2 regions of the Chromobacterium fluminis genome follow, and region 2 is predicted to be linked to the other one. Evidence: riboswitches for the same ligand, from Rfam matches in the RefSeq annotation. Region 2 holds a riboswitch; the other holds the start of a gene.
What was found. Region 2 has a riboswitch for manganese ahead of HA052_RS26105 (TMEM165/GDT1 family protein). Riboswitches for the same ligand answer to the same signal wherever they lie in the genome.
Positions count from the first base shown of each region.

Region 1: it holds a riboswitch for manganese, as region 2 does, so the genes downstream of both, HA052_RS17425 (sodium:calcium antiporter) here and HA052_RS26105 (TMEM165/GDT1 family protein) in region 2, are expected to answer to the same signal.

Region 1 covers NZ_JAAOMA010000026.1:29,599-42,688, forward strand. Annotated here, with positions in the region: gene blaCHA (CHA family extended-spectrum class A beta-lactamase) at 1-617, opposite strand, end outside; gene HA052_RS17420 (DUF3761 domain-containing protein) at 832-1,155, shown strand; gene HA052_RS17425 (sodium:calcium antiporter) at 1,212-2,192, opposite strand; yybP-ykoY riboswitch at 2,249-2,393, opposite strand; gene HA052_RS17430 (penicillin acylase family protein) at 2,489-4,654, opposite strand; gene HA052_RS17435 (ABC transporter permease) at 5,057-6,166, opposite strand; gene HA052_RS17440 (ABC transporter ATP-binding protein) at 6,159-7,106, opposite strand; gene HA052_RS17445 (amidohydrolase) at 7,201-7,980, opposite strand; gene HA052_RS17450 (hypothetical protein) at 7,962-8,804, opposite strand; gene HA052_RS17455 (SDR family oxidoreductase) at 8,806-10,062, opposite strand; gene HA052_RS17460 (SDR family NAD(P)-dependent oxidoreductase) at 10,219-10,983, opposite strand; gene HA052_RS17465 (PfaD family polyunsaturated fatty acid/polyketide biosynthesis protein) at 10,980-13,090, opposite strand, start outside.
Region 2 covers NZ_JAAOMA010000079.1:1,390-10,834, reverse strand. Annotated here, with positions in the region: partial or broken gene HA052_RS26130 (NAD(P)/FAD-dependent oxidoreductase) at 1-1,023, shown strand, start outside; gene HA052_RS26125 (hypothetical protein) at 1,080-1,331, opposite strand; gene HA052_RS26120 (DUF1289 domain-containing protein) at 1,427-1,819, shown strand; gene HA052_RS26115 (methyltransferase domain-containing protein) at 1,828-2,427, shown strand; gene HA052_RS26110 (methyl-accepting chemotaxis protein) at 2,627-4,447, shown strand; gene HA052_RS26105 (TMEM165/GDT1 family protein) at 4,509-5,078, opposite strand; yybP-ykoY riboswitch at 5,080-5,262, opposite strand; gene mscL (large conductance mechanosensitive channel protein MscL) at 5,301-5,756, opposite strand; gene HA052_RS26095 (DMT family transporter) at 5,830-6,678, opposite strand; tRNA gene HA052_RS26090 (tRNA-Asn) at 6,768-6,843, opposite strand; tRNA gene HA052_RS26085 (tRNA-Asn) at 6,871-6,946, opposite strand; tRNA gene HA052_RS26080 (tRNA-Asn) at 6,981-7,056, opposite strand; gene ygfZ (CAF17-like 4Fe-4S cluster assembly/insertion protein YgfZ) at 7,252-8,289, shown strand; gene HA052_RS26070 (H-NS histone family protein) at 8,392-8,697, shown strand; gene HA052_RS26065 (cyclic-di-GMP receptor FimW-related protein) at 8,864-9,445, shown strand, end outside.

The DNA of each region.
Region 1 (13,090 bases), on a different contig from region 2:
GGCAATGATGGAGAAAACAGCAAGGCATGCAGATTGGCCGTCATCGCCGCCGGCGTGGTGCTGTCGCGCGGATCGTCCGGCTCGGCGCGGTTCAGCTCCGGCTCGATGCGGTCCAGACGGCTCAAGCCATCGCCCAGCGAACGGGCGAAGCGGGTCACCTCCTGCGGCCCGCCCAACTGCTCCAGCAGCAAATTGGCGGCGGTGTTGTCGCTGAAGCGCATCGCCGCGTCGCACAAATCTTTTACCGACATGCCCTGTTCCACATGCTGTTCGGCGATAGGCGAATAGTCGATCAACTGCTCGCGCCGGTAGCTGACATGGCGATACAACAAGTCCGGCTGCGCCGCGCTGCGTTGCAATATGGCGCCCGCCAGCAGCAGCGCGAAGGTGCTGCACATTGGAAAGCGCTCATCGGCGCGATAGGCCAGGCTCCGTCCGCTGTCCACCTCTTGCGCGAACACGCCGATGCGGCCGCCGGCATTGCGTTCCAGCTCCGCCAGCTGCCGCGCCGCCGGCGCTTCGCCCGGCGCCCGCAACGGCGGACGCGCACAACCCAAAATCAAAGGCGAGGCGGCCAAAGCCGCCAGCAAGGCGCGCCGCTGCGCGAAATAATCCATAGTTCCATCCCCAGATCGGTATGACGACGCGGCTTATGACACAGCCGGCCATCGCGGTTTAGTTCCCCCGATGCGCATTGCCGCTACCGGCGACAATGACAATGAACTAAAATGCGGTGCATATTCTTTTTGGCTTGAATTCATTGAATCTACGCATCAAAGCATCACAGACAGATTCAAGCATCTTTAATGACACATTAAACAAGCTAATGACATGAAAAATCCAGCTCAGTTCCGTATGCCTGTCTGGCGACGTCTCGCCGGCCTTCTGGGCCTCAGCCTGGCCCTGCTTGCCGCGCCGGTTCAGGCCAAAGCCCCTCACCCCCATCGCCATGCCAGCGCGCCGGCTCAGGAGCAGTTGCTGGAACACGGCAGCTACACCAACTCCGACGGCGTAGAGGTGCACAGCCCGGCCCATACCCGTTCCGGCAAAGCGCCGGCCGGCGCCAGCGCGCGTTGCCGCGACGGCAGCTACAGTTTCAGTCAGCACCGGCGCGGCACGTGCTCGCATCATGGCGGCGTGGCGGCCTGGCTCTGAGAACCTGTTCATAGTCTGCTGCGCTTCAGCGATACGGCATTGAACGGGCTCTCGCCTCACACCAGACAGCCGGCAAACACCAGATACACCGCGCCCGCGCCCAGCAGCCAGCGGCCGTCCACGCTGCCCCGGCGGAACAGCAGCCACAGCCCGGCGATCGCCGCCATTGTGGCCAGGCCGGACCACAGCAAGACGCTATCGAACATCCACGGGGTGAAGAACAGGCCGAAAGCGCTGGGAATCGTCGCCTGAATCATCATCGCGCCGGAAATATTGGCCAAAGCCAGACGTTCCTTGCCCTGACGCAGCCAGATCAACGCGTTCATGATCTCCGGCAGTTCGGTGGCCACCGGGCTCAGCAGCAAGGCCACCAAATGCGGCGCCACGCCCCAATGGCCGGCCAGCGCTTCCAGCTGCGCGACAAAGCCGTGCGCCGCCGCCGCGATCACCGTCAAGGCCAACAAGGCCTGCGTCGCCGCCCAGCCCAAGCCGCCTCCGGCGCGCAGCTTCAAGGCGTCCAGTTCCTCCTCTTCCGGCGCGGTGTCCGCGCTGCGGATCTCGCGCCAGACATAGGCGGCGTAAGCGGCAAGGAACAGCACGCCCAGCCAGGGCTTGATGGCGAAGGCCAGCAGGCCCAGCGCCACCTTGAACGCGAAAATCAGCAAAAACGCCAGTTGGTCGCCAGCCAGCCGGCGGTGATCGACGCGTAGCAGATAATCGGCGCGCCCCAACCGGCTGCGGTTGCGCCACAGGGCGAAACCCACTACCGCGTAAGCCAGCGTGGCCAGCACCAGCGGCCCGCCCAAGGCGGCGCCGACGCCGATGTCCTTATGTTGCGGCGTGTCGCCGAAGGCCATGGCGGTCAAAGTCACCGCGCTCTCCGGCAAGGCGGTGCCGAAAGCGGCGAGCACGGTGCCTACGGCGCTGGCGCCCAGGTTCAGATGGCGTCCGCACCATTCGATGGCGTTGACGAAGTATTGACAGGATAGATAGATCAGGACGGCGAGGCCGAGCAGAAACGACAGGGTCAACAGCATGGATGGTCTTGGGCCGGGCAAGCGAATGGACAATGGCGCAACGACGCGGCTTGCCCGGCGGCAAACGCATCGTGGCCAAAGGTCTCGCTTGGCGGCGCCGGCAATGCCGGCCGCTGACCGCGCCATGAGGAAAGCTCCTCAAGTTTGTTGACGCGGCCTCTTCGGCGGGGCCGAAGATGGCTACTCCCCAATGACAACGGCGCCATTGTGCCAGCCTGGGCTCAATGGCGCAAACCTAGTCTCCCGTCATGCGAAGCCGGAGGCGCTTGCCCGCCTCCGGCCCGTTTGCCGGCCGGCTAGCGGCGGAACCACTCGCGCTTGGACAGCGCCGCCTCCACCTGCTCGCGATTGAGCAAGGCGTCGCGCATGGCGTTTTGCGCCGCCAGCGGCAACTGGTCGCCGTAGTAAGGCGATTGCGGCTGGCTGCTGTTGCCGTAGGTGTTGATCACCTTGGCGCGCAGCGGCCGGCCGAACTCCACCAGCGCGGTGAAGGTGTCGCCGAAGATGGCGCGTTGGCGGCCGTCGCTGTCGCCGATATAGCTGAAGGTGCGGAAGGCGCCCAGGCCCTCGGCGCCGCCGCTGGCCGGCTGGTCCAGCCGCGCCGCGCCGCCGGCGGGGCCGCGCCGCAGCCGGTAGACTTCGCCAAAGGCGATGTCCAGCGGCACGCCGGCCTGTTGCAAGCCCTGGGCCGCCGCGCCCAGCTTGCTGAGCGCGAAGCCGGCGTCGCGCAGACCGGCGGGCGTGTCGTAGGGCTGCGCCGGATCCGCCTCCCGGCGGTAGCGCAAGGCGTCTTCGCCGCCGGAGGCCGCCACCCAGGCAGCGAACAGCACCGCGCCCTTGCTGGCGGCGTCGCTCCGCCGGTCCCATTGGGCCAGCACCTGCGCCGCGGCGATCAGGCCGGCGTCGCCGGAGGCGCGCGCATAGCCGATCAAATCGTCCAGCACCCGGTCCGCCAGCAGCAGCCGGGTGTCGTGCTTGGCGCTCAGCAGCGTATCCAACGTGAAGCTTGGGGTCTGTTCGATCAACTCGATGCCGCGCTGTTCGCGCAGCAAGGGCGAGATCCGCGGCGACAGATAAGCGGCGAAGGCGGCCGGGTCCAGCGCCGGTTTGCTCATATACCAGGGCACGCTATTGGAGTTCTGCACCCAGCCGCTGGACGGATTGGCCACCTGCGGCAATTCGTCCAGGCGCAGCGCCTGACGCCAGATCAGATCGCTGCGGCTGCCGTCCACCGGCTGCGCCCAAAAGGCGGCGTCGCCGCCGGCTCGGCGCGGGGTCAGGCCGCCGAAAGCCGCCCAGATATTGCGTTGGGCGTCGGCGTAGATGATGTTGTGGTAGGGGTTGCGCAGCCGCGCCACGACGCTGCGGAAGGCCTTGAAGTCGGGCGCTTGTGCCATGTCCCACCATTGCTCCAGCACGCCGGGGGTCTGCAGCTGGTCGACGCCGACGATGCGCAGCGCGTAGCTCTGGCCGTCCTTGTCGAACACCGGGCCCTGCTCGGCGCGGCGCAAGGTCAGCTGCTCGGCTTGCAGGCTGCCGTCCGGCTGACGGATATACAGGGTTTCGCGCTTGGTTTCGAAATCGCGCGCCACGCCGTCCAGCAGGTATTGCCGGCCGCTGAGCTTGAGTTGATAGAGATCGCAGCCGTCCTGGGTATTGACGGTGTGCACCCAGCCCAGCCGCTGATTGAAGCCGATGCGCATCACCGGCAGGCCCACCAGGGTGGCGCCGTAAATATCATATTCCGGGCTCTTGAATTGGGCTTCGAACCAGGTATGGCTGCCGCCCCACAGCAAATGCGGGTTGGCCAGCAGCATGGCGTTGCCGGAACGGCTCTTGGCCGGCCCCAGCGCCCAGCCGTTGGAGCCGCCGATCAGATTGATGGGGGTGGCCACCGCGTCCGGATAGATCAGCGAGCAATTGGCCGCGCCGGTGGCGGTGGAGCCGCTCAGATAACCGAAGAAGATGCGCAGGGTGTGGGCCAGCACGTCCTCGCTGCGCACCGGCAGCACCGCGCGCGCCGCCGGGCTCAGACCGCCGCTGGCGGCGGCCTGGTCGTTGACGCCGGCGACGAAGGCGTCCAGATAGGCGCGCATGCGCGGGCTTTGCTGTTGCAGCCATTGTTTGGAGCGTTCCGGGAAGCCCATCGCGCGCACCAGGCGGTCCACTTCCGCCATATTGCTGGGGAAGGGCTCGCCGGCCTCGAACACCGCGCCGTAGTATTCCGCGCCGCGGCCACGGCCCTGGGCGTACAGCCGCAGCAGCAGCTCCGGATGCGCCTGCATCTGGGCGCGGCCGAAGGCGTAGGCCAGGCTGTCGGCGCGCGCGGCGTAGATGTGCGGCACGCCGCTGCGGTCCCACAGCACCTGGCTGCCGCGCGGCTTGCCGTCTTCGTCCAGTTCGCAGGCCGTCAGCAAGGACAGCATGGCAATGCCCAATAGGGCGAGGATCAAGCGTTTCACTACCCTTCCTCCTTTTTGACAACTTAACAATGAGCTGTCGGCCAGCATGCTCAACAGCGATGCTCGGTTCTTCACACTCTTGAAACAACGGAACTGGCCAGCAAGAAAGGAAGCACGTATCCAACGCGCCCAAAGTCCCTTCAAGTCTGCCGCCGGGTGGCAGGCCCGAGGTTTTAGCTACGCAGAAACTTCGCTTCGCTCGTTTTAAGCGGCTGCCTGTTCGAGCTGCGCGACGTTAGCGCGCCATCACGGAGCGAATCCTTGATTCGCTCCGTGATGGGGGAATTTGGCCGAGGTGTTCCCCTTCCTGCCTTATTCCCTCGCGACGCTACGCTTGCCTCGCTCGGTCAGGGCCGCCCCGGCAATCAAAACCATCATCCGCGCAGCGGATGCCTCATGCCCCTAATACCAGCGAAACACCCGCGCGCCGCTGACGAAGCCGGCAATGCCGATCAGCGTGAGCACCACCGCCGAACGCGCGATTTCCAGCACTCCGGCCCCCTCGACGAAGATCATGCGCATGCCGTCCGCCAGGATGGTCAGCGGCAGCACCTCGATCACCGCCACCATCCACTCCGGGAAGTGCTTGTAGCTGAAAAAGATGCCGGAAAAGATCACCAGGAACAGGATGGTCATCTCCAGCAGGCCGTTGGCTGTCTGCGCCTTGGTGGCGCGCGAGGCGGCCAGGATGGCGATGCCGGCGAAGCAGACATTGCCGGCCAGCAGCAGCACGATGAAGGGCAGCGCCCCGCCCTGGGCGTGCACGTCGAAATAACTGCTGGCGAACAGATACAGCACCAGGGTTTCCAGCAGGCTGAACACCAGGCAGGCCAGCACATGGGCCAACAGGAAATCGGTCTTGCGCATCGGGGTGATGCGCATCTGCCGGGTGACGCGGGTGGCGCGTTTTTCGATCAGCGACCAGCCGACGGCGATCAGGCAGGTTTCCATCACCGCCATCGCCACCAGGCCGGGCACCAGGAAGTCGATGTAGCGCAGGCCGGGGCTGTCCAGCACCGACATATTCTTGTCCACCGCCTGGCTTAGCGCGTCCGGGTCGTCGCCGAGGAAGAAGTAGGTCAGCAGCGCCTCGTTGTTCTGCGGGTCCAGATAGTAGATGCGCTTGCCGCTGTCGGCGCTGGGCTCCATGAACACCTGCACGTCGCCGCGCTTGAGGCCGCGCAACACCGATTCGCGGTCCGGGTAGTACTGGAAGCGGTATTTCATCCGTATAAGGTGGTCGCGCTTGATCTCGTCGGCGTTGATGACGCTGGACAGCGGCTGGTTGCGGGCCTCCACCTTGCTGATCCAGGCCTTGACCGCGGCCTGCTCCTGCAAGCTGGGCGGCAGCACCACGCCTATGGTGCGCTCCTTGATTTCGCCGCCGGAGAAGGACACGCCCAGCAGCCACACCAGCAGCAGCGGGAAGCCGAAGGACCAGAACAGGATTTGCGGTTCGCGCAGGTATTGGCGGAATTGAGTGACGATCAGATTGAGCAAGGCATTATTCATGGAAACCTCGGCCGGCCAGTGACAGGAATAAATCGTCCAGCGTTTTTTTGCGCACGATGATTTCGTCGATGTCGATTTGTTGTTCGCGGATGAACTCGGACAGACGGAACAGGAAGGCCGAGCCGTTGCGCACCAGCAGCCTCGCCTTGGCGGACGCCTGGTCGTAGCTGTAGCTGATGATGTTGTCCTTGTGCTTGGGCTCGGCGCCGCCCACGCCGCTCTTCACCCGGTATTCCACCACTTCGCCCGGCTCGTGCGCCGCCAGCAGTTCGTCCAGCGTGCCCTGGGTGAGGATGCGACCCTGGTGCATGATGCAGATGCGGTCGCACAGGTATTCGGCTTCTTCCATGTAGTGGGTGGTCAGCAACATGGTGGAGCCCAGCTCCTTGTTGAGCTTGCGCAGAATGTCCCAGGTGCCGCGCCGCACTTGCGGGTCCAGACCGGTGGTGGGTTCGTCCAGAATCAGGATTTCCGGCTGGTTGAGAATGGAGATGGCCAGGGCCAGCCGCTGGCGCTGGCCGCCGGACAGCCCTTCCACCATCACCTTGCGCTTGGGGATCAGCTCCACCAGTTCCAATACCTCGTCGGCGCGGCTGCGTGGCCGGCCGTAGAAGCTGGCGAACAGGTTGACGGTTTCATCCACCCGCAGCTTGTTGATGAACAGCGATTCCTGCAGCACCCCGGCCAGCCGGTGGCGCAGATAGCTTTCGTCCTGCTGCCAGCTGCGGCCCAGGATGCGGATGGAGCCGGCCTCCGGTTGTTTCAGCCCCTCCAGCATTTCCACCAGCGTGGTCTTGCCGGCGCCGTTGGGTCCCAGCAGGGCGACGAATTCGCCGCGATGGATGTCCAGCGACACGTCGTTGACCGCGGTGTAGTCGTTGAAGCGCTTGGTCACCGACTGGAATTCGATGACTTTTTCTCTTGTTGTGGCTTGGTGCATTTCACTTTCCGTAGGAGCCGAAGGAGAACCGAAGCAGCGGAAAACCCCGCGCAGCCGCAGGGCTTATCCGCCTCTTTTCATTGCCGCCGCGCGGTCAAACGAGTTGATAACGGTCCGCATCCTTCAGGAAAGGGAACTGGGCGCGCGCATCGTCCAGCTGCGCGCGCGACAGCCTGGCCTGATACACGCTTTCCAGCTGGCGGCCGTGGTACAGGGTGTCGCCCAGCGGGTCTATCAGCATGGAGTCGCCGCTGTAGCGGATGTCGTTGCCGTCCATGCCCACGCGGTTGACGCCGATGACGAAGGCCTGGTTTTCTATCGCCCGCGCCGGCAGCAGGGTCTGCCAGTGCTTGGCGCGACGCTCCGGCCAGCTGGCGATGTAGAGCGCCAGGTCGTATTGGCTGTTGCTGTTGCGCGACCAGACCGGGAAGCGCAGGTCGTAGCAGACGAAGGCGGCCACCGACCAGCCGTCCACCTTGACGATCAGCGGCGCGTCGCCGGCGGTGTAGTGCTCGTGCTCGCCGGCGAAGCTGAACAGATGCTTCTTGTCGTAGCTGAACAGGCTGCCGTCGGCCTTGGCCCACAGCAGGCGGTTGTAGTAGCGGCCCTGGTCTTCGATGGCCACGCTGCCCACCAGGTCGGCGCGCTTGGCGCGCGCGGTGTCGCGCAGCCATTGCACCGCCTTGCCGTCCATGGTTTCGGCGATCTTCTCCGGCCGCATGCTGAAGCCGGTGGTGAACATTTCCGGCAGCACGATCAACCGGCTGTCGTTCACCGCGCTCAGGTGGCGCTCCATCCGCTGCAGGTTCTGATCCACCGATTCCCAGGCGATGTCGCTTTGCACCAGGGTGACGGCTAAGTCTTGATTTGGCATGGTTTGCTTTCCCAATGGGTCAATATCACTTCGTTGTGGTCGCCGCGTTCGCGGCTGCTCTGGCGCACCAGCACTTCGCCGCCGTCGTCGGACAGATACCAGCCGGTGCCGCTGATCTTGCGCCGCTTGGATTGATAGGCCACCACCCTCGTCCGCCGCGGCTGCCCCAGCAGGTCCAGGGTTTCGTCCGGCAGCCGCTGGTAGCGGACTTCGTCGATGTCGAAGTGCTCCAGATCCAGCACCCGCAGCGTGGCCTCGGCCTGGCCGCCGACGAGAAAGCGCTCGGCGGCGTCTTCGCTGCTGGCGTCGAAATCGCCCTGCTTGAAGCGGCGCACTTCCAGCTGGCCGTCGTGCAGGCGCAGGGTCAGCACGCCCTGACGCAGCCGGCCCTTGATCACGGTCTTGTCGCCGTCCTCGTCGGAGACGCCGGCGTAGCGGCACAGGCCGTCCGCGCCGAAGTCCATGCTCTCGTCCGATTGCAGCGTGTAGTCGAACCACAGGCCGCTGCAGCGCAGGTCCATGCGGTTGCTGACCTGCAGCACCGGCAGGTCGTCCAGCCAGCCGCGGCGGCGCTCGGTGCGCAAGCGGCCTATCGGCTCGCCGTTGCTCAGCACTTGGTAGTCCAGCAGCAGTTCCGCGACCGGTGGGGACCTCGAAAAACCTGCTGCGCCGTCCGATAGCTGCGTTGCTCCGTGCTCGCTCCCTCGCTGTACTCCTTGTACTATCTCGGTCGCTGCGCGCGGTGCGTCTTGCTCTCGAACCGCTCGCGACGGTTTTTCGAGCTCCCCCGGCGCTTCGATCAGCGCTTCCTCGTCGGCCAGCATCTCAGCGCACCGCCGCCGCGTCGCTCAGGTCGGCGTCGTACAAGCTCTCCATATAGCCGCCGGCCATGCTGGTGTGACGCTTGATTTCCGCCAGCGGGGTCTGCTCCGCCGGGGCGTTGAGGAAGCCCACCTTGCAGGCGTAGTCCAGATAGCGGCCGAACAGCGCCTGGTCCGAGTCCGGGCAGCGGATGTCGGTGTTGGCCAGCAGTTCCTGGATCTCGCTGGTGTCGTACTTGGCGTGCTCCTTGCAATCGCTGCCGTCGTAGAAGATGGCCATCAGATCAGTGAAGGTGGAGCGGTAACCGATGCCGCCGCGGTGCATGCGGCCTTCCTGCAACGCTTCGAAGTAGTCCTTGGACGGCACGTCGCGCAGGGTGTAGCCGTAGCCGCGCAGGCGGGCGACGATGCCGTCGTAGTTGATCGGGCGCGGATTGGTCAGGTTGTAGGTGCGGCGATTGCTGGATTGCAGATTCATCGCCGCGAACAAGGTGGCCTGAGCCACGTAGTCCACCGGCGAAATGTCGAAGGCTTCGTCCGAGGCGAAGGTGAGCCCGGTTTCCACCAGCGATTTGAGCATTTCGTAGTAGATGCCCTTGACCTTGGTCTGCTTCAGCGGGTAGCAGCCGGTGCGGCTGTCGCCCCAGATATTGCCGGGGCGCACGATGACCCAGTCCAGGCCCCGCTCGCCGGCCTCGTGCACCATGCGCTCGGCGGTGAACTTGGAGCGCTCGTAGTCCATGTTGACGAAGCCCTGGCCCACGTCCAGATCGGTTTCGCGCAACACGAAGTCCGGTTGGTACAGCTTGTCGCCCACCATGCTGAAGCTGGAAGTGAACACCAGCGGGGCCTTGCCGGCCAGGCACAGCTCGATCAGGTTGGCGGTGCCGCCTACGTTGACCGGGGCGATCTTGTTGTAGGAGGCCACCAGGCTGACGTTGGCGGCGCAATGCAGCACCAGGTCCGCCAGGTGGGCCAGGTCGCGGTAGGCGCTGGCGTCCAGGCCCAGCATGGGCTGGCTGATGTCGCCCAGCACCGGGATGATGCGCCAGGCTTCGGTGGACAGCTTGCGGCCTTCGTCGTAGCAATACAGCACGTCTTCGATGCGGGCGCGCGCGGCGTCCTTGTTCTCGGCCCGCACCACGCAATAGACGTTGGCGTCGGTGGTGGCCAGTATTTCCTGCAGCAAACGGCCGCCCAGCACGCCGGTGGGGCCGGTCAGCACGATGTTCTTGACGCTGGTCTTGGCTCGGTAATCCATGACTTCACCTCTGAATTTGGTTTGGTTCCAGTCGGGGGCCGGCGCGGCCGGCCCCCTGTCACGCTATGCAGCAGAACCTGATCCAAGTCTCGCGCGCTAGAGCGAAACCGGTTTCAACGCCGTATCGCTGAAGCGCAGCAGGCCTTGGACAGGTTCTTACAAGGTGCCTACCCTCATGCCTCCATCCAGCGGAATAACGGTGGCGTTCAGATAGTTGGTCTTGCAGGTGGCCAGGAAAGTGACCACTTCGGCGATGTCCTCCGGCAAGCCCCAGCGTCCCACCGGCACGATGGATTTGACGATGGCCTCGTCGGACTGCTCCACCATCTGACGGTCGACGAACTGGTTGAGCATCTTGGTCTTGCAGATGCCCGGCGCGATCGCGGTGACGCAGATGTTCAGCGGCCCCAGCTCCCGCGCCCAGGACTCCGACGCCTTGATCAGGCCAGCCTTGGACGCCGCGTACGCCGACCCGCCGGCTGCGCCCCAGATGCCGGCCACCGAGGCGATGTTGATGATGCGGCCGTATTTCAGCCGCGCCATGTGGCGGGAAAACACCGCGGTGGCGTTGAAGGCGCCGTTGAGGTTGACGTCGAACACCCGTCGCGCCAGCTCGCCGCTCTTCTCCGCCGTGCAGTAGCCGCGGCCGATGACGCCGGCGTTGTTGACCAGCACCGTGATGTTGGCCCCCATTCGTTCGACGATGGCGGCGCTGGCCGCGTCCACGCTGGCGGAATCCGTCACGTCCATGACGAAGCCGCGCAGGCTGTCCGGGCAGTCCAGCTCCCGGCCCAGCTGCTCCAGCGCGGCCGCGTCCACGTCCGTGGCGGCCACCGCGTAGCCCACTTCCAGCAGCGACTTGACGATGGCGCTGCCGAAGCCGCCGGCCGCGCCGGTGACGACAGCGACTTGCCGGGTCACGCCACCTCTCCTTCCTTGAAGGCGATGTCGATCACTTTGCGGGCGTTGGCCATGGCGTCGAAGATGCGTTCTTCGAAGAAGCGCACGTCGTCCTGATTCATCAGCAGGTTGGAGTAGATCCGCGACAGCGGCGAGAACTGGATGCCGTAGCGCTTGGAGATTTCGCGGATGATGATGTCGCAGAACTTGACCTTGTCGCTGTAGCCCTCGGAGCGGTCCACCATGGTGTCCTGCGAGTGGTAAACCAGCGCGGTGGGCATGCCTTGCACCACCAGCGGCAGATCGTTGGCGTGAGCGGCCTTGATGAAGGTGTCGGAGATCTGCTCGGTGAAGCGGCCCATGCGCTCGTAGCAGCCCGGGTCCTGTTCGATCAGCTCGAAGGTGCTCTTGATCGCGGCCAGGCCCAAGGGGTAGCCGTTGAAAGTGCCGGCGTGGATCACCTTGCCGCGGGTGTAGAGGTCCATGATGTCGCGACGGCCGGCGATGGCGGAGATCGGCATCGAGCCGCCGCCCAGCGCCTTGCCGAAGGTGGACAGGTGCGGGGTGACGCCGAGGATGCCCTGGGCGCCGGACAGGCCCAGACGCACGCCGGTGATGATCTCGTCGAAGATCAGCACGATGTTGTACTTCTCGCAGATTTCCTTGGCGCGCTCCAGATAGCCTTCGCGCGGGAAGATGCCGCCGCCGTTGACGCAGATCGGCTCCATCAGCACCGCGGCGATTTCATTGTGGTAACGCTCGATGGTGGCTTCCAGCACCTGGATGTCGTTCCACGGCAGCATGAAGGATTGATCCTCCAGCGCGCCGTCGGCGCGGCCCAGGGTGTCCAGCAGATCGCCCTTGAAGGTTTCCGGCACCGGGAAGCTCAGGTCCTGGCGCTTGCGGCCGCCCATGATGTTGTCGGCGTTGCCGTGGTAGTGGCCGTGGAAGCGGATGAAGCGCTGCTTGCCAGTGAAACCGCGCGCCAGGCGCAGCGCGTTCTGCACCGCCTCGGTGCCGCTCAGGCAGAAGCGGATCATCTCGGCGCAAGGAATGTGCTTGACCATCAGTTCGCAGACTTCGACTTCCAGGTCGCAAGTGTCCACCGAGGTCACTTTCTGCATGTAGCGGATCAGCGCTTCGTTATAAGCCTCGTTGTGGTGGCCGACGAAGAGCGCGCCGAATTTGCAGAATAGGTCCAGGTGTTCATTGCCGTCCAGGTCCCATACCCGGGAGTTGCGGCCGCGATTGAACGGCACCACCAGCGGCCGCTCCGGGTCGCCGAAGTTGTAATGGGTGCCGCCCGGCAGCAGCTCCCAGCATTGCTTGTAAAAATCCTTGGACTTGATCAGCGACAGCTTGGTATTGCCTTCCATATTCCTGCTCTCCTCTTGCTTGCCCTGTGATGCTACGGTTGGTGCTACGGTTGATGACGGGATGTCATTCAATTCGGGTTCGGGTCCGATGTCGTCTTCGTCCAGCGCCGTCATGCGGGCGCTGAGCGGGCGGTAACGCTCCAGCCGCTGCGGCGTCAGGACGCCCAGCTGGCGCAAGGCCGCCACGCGGCTCAGGTAGGCGGCGCCGGCCATCAGTTCCACCGCGATGTCGGCCACCTTGCGCTTGGCCACCGGCGCCAGCTCGCTGCCTTGCAGCCACTCGTTGGCCGCGCCCATCGCCGCGCCGCACCAGATCTGGTAATCGACCGCGCGCTCTGCCACGCCGGAGATCGCCCAGCGCGAGGACTGGCCCAGATACCACTGGAACAGCAGCGCCATCTTTTTCTTGGGGTTGGCGTTGGCGGCGTCTATCAGCGCCTGGTTGCCGCGGCCGGCGAAGAAGGCCTCGGTGTCGGCCCACACCTGGGCCAGCGGCTGGCGGAACACTTGTTGTTCCAAGCTGGCCACTTCGGCGGCCGGGATGTGCTCCAGGCCGGGGTACTGCTTGTACAGGCCGTGCAGCTTCTGCGCGCGCACCGCGTACATGCTGCCGCCCTTGAGCACCTGCACCTTGGCGCCCAGTTCGAACATATCGGCGGACGGCGCCATCGCCATGTCCGCGATCTTGGCCTTGCCCAGCAATTGCTTGACCGGGTCCGAGGTGCCGGCTTCGACGCAGGCCTGGTTGATGG
Region 2 (9,445 bases):
CGCGCGCAATTGGGCGACAGCCTGGCCAAGCAGATGTGGAATATGTCGGTGGAGGCGGTGGACATCATCGAGCAGAGGGTGAACCTGCACCGAATCGACTGCGATTGGCGACGCGGCTATGTCAGCGTGGCGGTGAAGCCGCGGCATATGCAGGAATTGGAGGACTGGCAGCGCGAGGCGGCGCAGACCTATGACTACGGCGGCATGCAGCTGTGGGATAAGGCCGAACTCAGAACGCGGCTAGCCAGCGAGCGCTATCAGGGCGGGCTGTACGATCCGCGCTCGGGTCATCTGCATCCTTTGAACTACGCGCTGGGGTTGGCCCGAGCCGCGCGCGAGGCGGGCGTTGCTATTTACGAGCAAAGCCCGGCATTGCGCCTGACCCGGGGCGCGCGGCCGCAGGTGACGACTGAGCAGGGCATGGTCAATTGCACTCAGGTGGTATTGGCCTGTAATTCCTACATTGGCGCGCTGGTGCCGGAACTGGAGCGGCGGATCATGCCGGCCGGCACCTATGTGATCGCCACCGAACCCTTGGGCAAGGAGCGGGCCGAGGCTCTGATCGCCAACGACATGGCGGTGTGCGACACCAATTTCGTGTTGGATTATTATCGCTTGTCCGCCGACCACCGCTTGTTGTTCGGCGGGAAGGTCAGCTATTCCGGACGCGAGCCGGCCAATCTGGCCGCTGGCATGCGCAGCGATATGTTGCGGGTGTTCCCGCAACTGGCGGACGTCAAGGTCGACTACGCTTGGGGCGGATTCTGCGATATCACGGCGAACCGCGCCCCTGATTTTGGACGGCTGGACGGCAATGTCTATTACCTGCAGGGTTTTTCCGGGCACGGGGTCAACATCACCGGTCTGGCCGGCAAGGTGGTGGCGGAGGCGGTGGCCGGCGACGCTTCGCGCTTCGACCTGTTCGCCAAGATTCGTCATAATCACTTTCCAGGCGGCAGATGGCTGCGCACGCCGGCCTTGGTGCTGGGCATGGCTTACTTCCGGATGCGGGATTATTTATGAACCGGCGCTGACGCGTTGCGGATCATGGGCAGCCTTCGCGCTGCCTTTTTTGTTTTTCAGGAGGCGTCCAGATAATCGTAGCCGCCCCAATCCAGAGCGTAGGCGGTATGGTTGTCCGCGATGCGGACGGGTTTGAGCAAGCCGTTTTGCTGCATGTAGACTAGATGCTCGTGAACGTCGTCCGCGCTGTATTCGCCGCCGGATTCGCGAGAGAGCGCTAGAAACAGTTTGTGTTCGTCCAGGTATTGGATGTGCATGGTCTGCAGCAGGCGCAGCGTGCGGAAAATCAAGGTTTCGTTGCGGGTCATGACAGCGGATATTTTATTTTTATGACTATTCATTTATCTGACACTTTAGTTTGGTGCGTCAAGAAATATGACATTATTGTTTCAAGGAACGGGGCATGACGACGGAACGGCCTGATTCGCCTTGCATCGCCGTGTGTTCCACCGCGGTGGGCGACGATATCTGCCGCGGCTGCGCGCGCAGCTTCGATGAAATCTCGAATTGGTGTTTTATGGACGCAGAAGAGCGGGAACGGGTCTGGTTGCAACTGCCGTTGCGCCAGCGAGGGTTGAAGATCGCCGCGGTTTTCGCCTGCCTGCCGGAGCTTCACCAAGTTGAGGATGGCGAGTGGATGAGCGTGCCTTGCCTGTCCCTATGGTTCCGCATGGATGGAAACTGCCTGCTTTGGCGGGAGAGAGAAGGGGCGGTCTGCCAGCGGGATTGCGCCGGCTGGAGCCCGGCGCAAGTTGCCGCCTTCCTGCGAGAGCAGGCGGGGGCCGAGCATAATTAGGGGGAGAGATGGCGCAGGACAGTTCTTTGACCGAGTTTTGGGATGTGCGTTATCGCGATGGCGTGACGCCGTGGGAAGGCGCGCGAACGAGCCCGGAGGCCTTGGCGTTTTTTCAGCGTCAGCCGGTTAGCCGGATCTTGCTTCCAGGCTGCGGCAGCGCCGGAGATTTGCCCTTGTTGCTGGACTGCGGTCATCAGGTGCAGGCCATCGATTTCAGCGAGCAGGCCGTGGCGATCGCGCGCGCGCAATGGCCGCAGGCGGCCGCTCATATCCAGCAGGCGGATTTTTTCGCCGTTGAGCACGAGCCGCCTTTCGACGCGGTGTTTGAGCGTGCCTTTCTCTGCGCGTTGCCGCCTCGTCTGCATGCGCGCTATGCGGAACAAATGGCGCGTTTGTTGCGCCCCGGAGGCGCACTGGCGGGAGTGTTTTTCATCGCGGACACCCAGCGTGGCCCGCCGTTCGGTCTGAGCATGTCTGCCTTGAGCGCTTTGCTGGAACCGGCTTTCGCGCTGGAGAGCTGTCAGCCGCAGGAGGTCGGCGTGCCGGTGTTTGGCGGTCAGGAGTTCTGGATGGTGTGGAGAAGGCAACACGGAAACGAAGATTTGTAATACATTGGCATTGCCTATTTGATGATAATCAATAGTCCGCCAACTATTCCAAAAACAAGGTCGCCATCGCTTAGGATGGCTGATTGAAGTCAATAAACAACAATAATTCTAGATAACAGCAACGAGCGGGCTCAAAGCGCCGGATGGCGCGGGCCTTGCATCAGTCGCTGAACAGGATTGCGGAGCAAGAGGAGAAGTCATGCAGTGGTTCTGGCGCGTGTATACCCTGGTGGAAAAGACTTTCTGGGATACGTTGACCAAGAAATTGTGCAGTTTCTTTTTCATCAGCGTGTTTCAGCTGGGCATGGTGGCTTATGTTTATTATGTGCTGGAGGACATTCGGCGCTCGCTGAAAGGACAAGTCACTTCGCCCCAGGTGTTGGCGGGCATCGAGTCCAGTATAGACGGAGCGCTGTTTTGGACGATGGCGCTGTGGGTGGTCAGCGTTGTCTTCATCGCCTTTATGGTCTGGTATCTGCGCTTTCTAATCGTCAGACCCCTGAAAATGATTATCCGGATTTTCAATGAAATAGGCGCTGGCGAGGGCGACCTATCCAGGGATATCCCCACCATTACCCACGACGAAATCCGCGAGTTGTCGCTGTCGTATAACCGTTTTCTGCTGAAAATGCGCGAAATCATCAGCAATGTGCGGCTGATGACAGTGCGAATCGCGATGGATTCGGCGCGCACCCGAAAGAATGTGGTTGAGTCGCTGGAGGGGGCGCGAAAACAGGATCAGTTGGCGACGCAAGTCCGGGCCGCCAGCGATCAGAGTACTGAAGGCGTGGGCCAGGTCACCGAGCAGACCCAGGCGATTTCATCCACCACGCTGGCCAATCTGGACGTGGCGCGGGAGTCCTACGCCGAGCTCAAGTCCGTGGCGGAGAGCATTTACGGCATTAATCAGAAGGTGGGCCATTTCAACCACACAGTGGATGATTTGAGTCAGCGCTCGTCCAGCATCAAGACCATTGTCGATCTGATCAAGGACGTGTCGGACCAGACCAATCTCTTGGCCTTGAACGCGGCGATCGAAGCGGCGCGGGCCGGCGAGAGCGGACGCGGTTTCGCCGTGGTGGCCGATGAAGTGCGCAAGCTGGCGGAGCGAGTCAAAAAAGCGACGGACGAGATTTCGCATAATATCGACGATATGCTGGGGCTGGTGTCGGAAACCCAGGTGGAAACCGCCCAGATCACCGAGGACACCAAGTCTGCTCGCGAAATCGTCTCCAAGGCGTCGGAGCATTTCAGCAAGATGATGGGCGACTTTGAAACCACGGCGAATAGTCTCAGTCAGATCGCCGCCACCATGTCGGAGTTTGTCGCCTCCAATGGACAGGTCAATCTCCATGTGGCGGAAATTCACGAACTAGGCCATCAGGTGACGGACCGTCTGAACCATACGGAAGACTCGGCCACCAAGCTGTCCGGCGCGGCGGAGCAGGTGCAGCAGTTAGTGGCGCGTTTCATTCTGGGGGAGGGAGAGTTCGACCAGATCATGCAAACGGCCCGCGAGGCGCGGGATGAGTTGCAAACCATCATGGCCGCGCAACTGGCCGCGGGCGCGGCGTTGTTCGACCAGAACTACCTGCCCATCGCCGGCGCCAAGCCGGCCAAGTTCCGCACTCAGTACGACGCCAAGCTGGAAAAACTGATGCAGCCGGTGTACGACCGCGCCGCCAAGTCCGTGCCCGGCGGCGTGTTCTGCCTGGCGGTGGACACCAACGGCTACGCGCCGACCCACAATAGCTGGTATAGCCAGCCTTTGAGCGGAGATGCGGCCAAGGACCTGATCAACAGCCGCGACAAGCGCAAGTTTGCCGATGTTGCCGGTTTGCGGGCCGCGCGCAGCACGCAGTCTTTCTTGCTGCAGACCTATACCCGCGACACCGGAGAAGTGTTGTCGGAAGTGGTGCTGCCCATCATGCTGTCCGGCAAGCATTGGGGGGGCTTCCGTCTGGGATTCAACCCGGAGGAGCTGCTGGAGTCGCTTGGACGCGGAGCCGGCCGGGCCTGATATATTGCCGGGTAGAAGGAAAAACGGAGGCCGCGGCCTCCGTTTTGTGTTGAGCTGTGCTTCAAATTTGCAGCGGGGTCAGTAGAGTGACGATACCTAGGCCAGCAAACAGAAGAGCGGCAATGGTGTGTACCATTTTTTGCGGCAACTTCTTCGCGGCAACCTCGCCCAAGAGCACCGCGGGCACATTGGCCAGCATCATGCCCAGGGTGGTGCCGGCCACCACTAGCAGTAAGGCGTCGGGAAAGCGCGCGGACAGGGCTACGGTGGCCAACTGCGTCTTATCGCCCATTTCCGCGATAAAGAAAGCGATACAGGTGGTGCCGAAAACGCCAAAGCGTTCCATGAGCCGGCTATCTTCATCCAGCTTGTCTGGAATCAGCATCCAGCCCGCCATGGCGAGAAAGGAAAGACCCAGCCCCCAACGCATGAGGTCCGGCCCAATCTTGCTCATCAACCAGTGCCCCACCGCGGCGGCGGCGAAATGATTGAGCAAAGTGGCGACGAAGATGCCGAGAACGATGGGAACCGGCTTGCGGTAGCGGCCGGCCAGCATCAGTGCGAGCAATTGAGTTTTGTCGCCGATTTCAGCCAGGGCGACGATTCCGGTGGAAATGAGAAAGGCTTCCATGAAGACTCCGGGGGCTGCGCATACGCCATGACAAGCCCGCGCCGCAGCCCCGCGTTGCGCAGACATGTCATGGGTCTTGCCAAACGGAAGTTTTCGTCGCATGCACCATGGCCGTGATGGCCAAGCCTGTTGATGCATGCCGGCGCTGAAAGTCGCGCCGAGGCTACTCCCCCAGAACCAGCCGATTCTAAATCAGTTGGCGTAGCGAGGCAATCGGGGTGCCTAGAGTTGGGAGGTGCACTGCGGGCAGCGAGAAGCCTTTTCCGGAATATTGGACGCGCAGAACGGACACTCTTTGGTGGTGGGAGCCGGCGCGGCGGCGGGCTCTTCGCGTTTCAGCCGATTGATGGCCTTGACCAGCATGAAAATAGCGAAAGCTACTATGGTAAAGCTGACCATGGCGTTAATGAATAGGCCGATATTCAGCGTGACGGCGCCGGCTTGCTTGGCCGCTGCCACCGAGACATAGGGGCCAAGCTGTTTGCTGCCTTCTTTTAGTACGAAGAACATATTGGAGAAATCAACGTTGCCGATCAGCAGGCCGATGGGGGGCATGATTACATCGTCGACCAGCGATTTGACGATGGCGCCGAAGGCGCCGCCGATAACCACGCCGACCGCCAGATCGATGACATTGCCTTTCATGGCAAATTCTTTGAATTCTTTGATAATGGACATAGTTAACCTCTGTTTAAATAGCGTTAAGCATTATAAGGTATTCAATTGCCGGCGCTCCACCCCAAGCGCGCGCTCAAGCAAGAGAACGTGGACGAACAGGCAGGCTGCCAAGTAGGGCTCCGCCAAGAATCAGCACGATGGCGGTTATTGCAATGGCGTTCAACTGTCCTTGGCCGGTGCCTATCAGCAGCAGGGTGGACAGCAAGGGCGTGGCATAAGACAAAGAGCCTATCTGTCTGGGGTCTCCCTCCTTCAGCGCGCGGTCCCATAGGAAGAAGGCGCCGCCCATCGGGCCGATGCCAAGCAGGATCAAGGCCAGCCATTGACCGGCGCTGGGGGTGATGTTGGGTTCGAACAAGACGTGGCATAGTAGAGAAAGCAGGCCGGATAGTAGACAGAAGCCGCCGACCGCGCTATTGGGAAAACGGGGCAACCTGCGGGTCAGCAGGCTAAAAGTCGACCACACCACGGCGGCGCCGATGGCCAGCAGATAGCCGACAAGATAGTTACTGGACAAGGCGAGCTTGCCCCCGCTGACAATCAGCGCCGCGCCGCTGAAGCCCAGCGCGCCGGCCAGTATGTGGCGGCCATGCAGCTCGGTGCCCGGCACCAGGATGGGGGAGAGCATGACGATCAGCAGCGGCCACAGGTAATTCAGCAGATTGGCTTCCATCGCCGGCGCGTGCCGAAACGCGAAGAACAGCAGGAAGTGATAGCCGAACAAGCCGTAGATCCCCACCAGCAGGGTGGGCGTCGGGACTTTCCAGTCGCGGTAATGGCGCAGGCTGAGCAGGCTGCCGATCAGCAGACAGACGCCAACGACGAAGAAAGGGGGAAGCGAGCGTGTTTGAGCGCCAAGCGCGGCCAGAGAGGCCCAGAGCAGGATGGCGCCCCCGGCAAAGGCAATCGGTCTGGAAATCATTATTATTCCAATGGGGAGGGTGGGCCGATTGTAAAACGGAAGCGGAAATGGAAAAAGCCACAATTCGGAGATTGTGGCTTTTGAAATTTTGGCTCCCCGAGCAGGGCTCGAACCTGCGACCTGCGGATTAACAGTCCGTCGCTCTACCAACTGAGCTATCAGGGATCATAATGCGGTGATGCGGGCTTGTTTTGGCTCCCCGAGCAGGGCTCGAACCTGCGACCTGCGGATTAACAGTCCGTCGCTCTACCAACTGAGCTATCAGGGAATGGAAAACAAGCAATTCTCAAACTGGGCCGGAGTGGCTCCCCGAGCAGGGCTCGAACCTGCGACCTGCGGATTAACAGTCCGTCGCTCTACCAACTGAGCTATCAGGGATTTGAGTGAGGGCGAACTATAGCTTCAGCCTGTCGGGCTGTCAACACTTGCGCGGCTGAAAATCGCTTGCGTCCGTCGGGCGGCTTGGACGCGGCGTTGACGCCCGCAATTCACCGCTGGCGAAGGGAGGCGGCGACGCGTTAAAATTTCGTTTGTTGACAATGCGGGAATAGCCGCGTTTTTGAGGTGGGTTAAATGAATCTGGACGGGAAGCTCAGGCTGGATGCGCGCGCAGAGCGGGCAAATAAAGATGCGGCGGAAATGGATGTTCATTTGCGGCAGTTGGAGTCATTGCGCGCCGGCGTCGCAATATCGATTTTGGATAAGCATAAAATCATCCAGGTGGCCGGAGAGGACGCAGAGGCCTTTTTACAAGGGCAGATCTCTAGCGATGTGCGTGAGTTGTCGGGCGAAAGCCGCGCTCAGTACAGCAGTTACTCTACGGCCAAAGGACGGATGCTGGCCAGTTTTCTGGTTTGGCGTATCGACGGAGCTTATTACCTGGCGGTATCTGCGGATTTGGCCGATTACGTGGCCAAGCGCTTGAGCATGTTTGTTCTGCGTTCCAAGGTGAAGGTATCGATTGCGGATAATTTGACCTTGATAGGCCTTGCGGGAGAGGGGGCGCTGGATGCGCTGGCGGTTGAATCCTCATTGGCGTCAAGCGCGGGGCCACGAGAAATGGTTCAGGTTGAGCCGGGCCTGTTGATAGGTTTGCCAGGGGCGGGATGGGCGCTGGTGGTGGACGAGGCCGGAGCGGCGCTGGTAGGGGAAAAGCTGACGGACAGCGCGGGTCTAATTTCCTCCAGCGTTTGGGAATGGCGGGATATCGACGCGGGTATCCCTTGGGTCCGTCTGGCAACTCAGGAGCAATTTGTGCCACAGATGGCGAATATGGAGTTGATTGGGGGGGTGAGCTTTAAAAAAGGCTGTTACCCGGGGCAGGAAATCGTCGCCAGATCGCAGTATTTGGGAAAATTGAAGCGTCGCTTGTTCAAAGTTGCATTTAAACAGTCGCTTGGAGTCGGCGCTAAACTCTATAGTCCGTCTGTGGCGGGGCAGTCGATTGGCATGGTGGCGGCGGTTTGCCAAGTGGCTCCAGAACAATATGAAGGCTTGGCTGTCGTTCAATTTCAAGCTTGGGAAGAGGGTATTTATGCGGATGAGGCATACACAATAAGGCTTCAGCAACTGGATCTGCCCTATTCCTTGAATGAGGGGCTTGAGAATTAATTGATAATTTCTGTTTTGTTTCCTTGACTTGAGTAGAAGGGCTTGGCTACATTATCATCTGTAATGCACCACTACTCTTACAATATATTTGGGAACATGCTAATGGAACTGTCGAAATTGGATTTTACCCAGCTGGTGGCTCTGCGCGCCGATGTTGAAGCTGAAATTAAGCGCCGCGAAAGCGAAGAAAAGTCCAAAGCCAAGAAACAAATCATTGAGCTTGCTCGTGCTTACGGCCTGAGCGTGGAAGAAGTGTTGGGCAAAACCGGCGGCGTGCGCAAGCCGGTGGAAGCCAAGTACCGTCACCCGGTTAGCCCGGAGCTGACTTGGACCGGTCGCGGTCGCAAGCCGGTGTGGGTGCAAGAGTGGATCTCCAGCGGCAAAGCGCTGGAAGCACTGGCTATCTAAGCAAACTGCAGGTTTGCAATGAATTTCGAAAGCGCCTGTCATGGGCGCTTTTTCTTTGTCTGACGGCCAGCGGTCCGGCTTGAGGCTTGCTATAAATGGATGTAGCGTTCAAGCTGTTTCGTGTAGTTATTGAAATGTGCTGACATTGTCTTGAGAGTGGGCGGCTATGCTGGATTTTTTTTCAAGAGGGGCTAAAGGTCGCTCCGACCCATTGGCCAGTGCGGAAGCGGCCAGGGAGTTTGTGGCGGCTTTGAAGAAGGAACACGGTGCGGCCGCGCATGAGCGCGTGGTGGCATTGCTGTCGCCATTGGAGTTGGATTGGCACAATATTTCAGTGGATCGCGTTGAAGCGCTACTGGCTCTCAACCAAGAGACACAATCGCTACATGAAAACCTCTGCGCGCAATACTTGCTGAATACGCGTATGCCCAAAGCGCTGGAAGCGCAGCTGAGAAGCCAGATACTGGCGTATGGCAAATGCTTCATCGATAGCTATCAGCATGTACTGACTGTCGACGCCGATTCGGTTGAGGGGGCCAAAGTTCTGACTCTATTGCCTATCGTGCTGTCGCGGATGATGTTCTATCTTGGCGAACATGCGCGCTGGCACTGGATCCGGAGCTTTAACCCGGAGGGGGCTTTTTGGTTGGGGGTAAACCAACTGTATTGGTTCGCCGAGCATCATGGTTGCGATTCCGTGCCGGTATTTTTATTCGGCGACGGCCAGCCGGCAACCACGGTTCAGGAT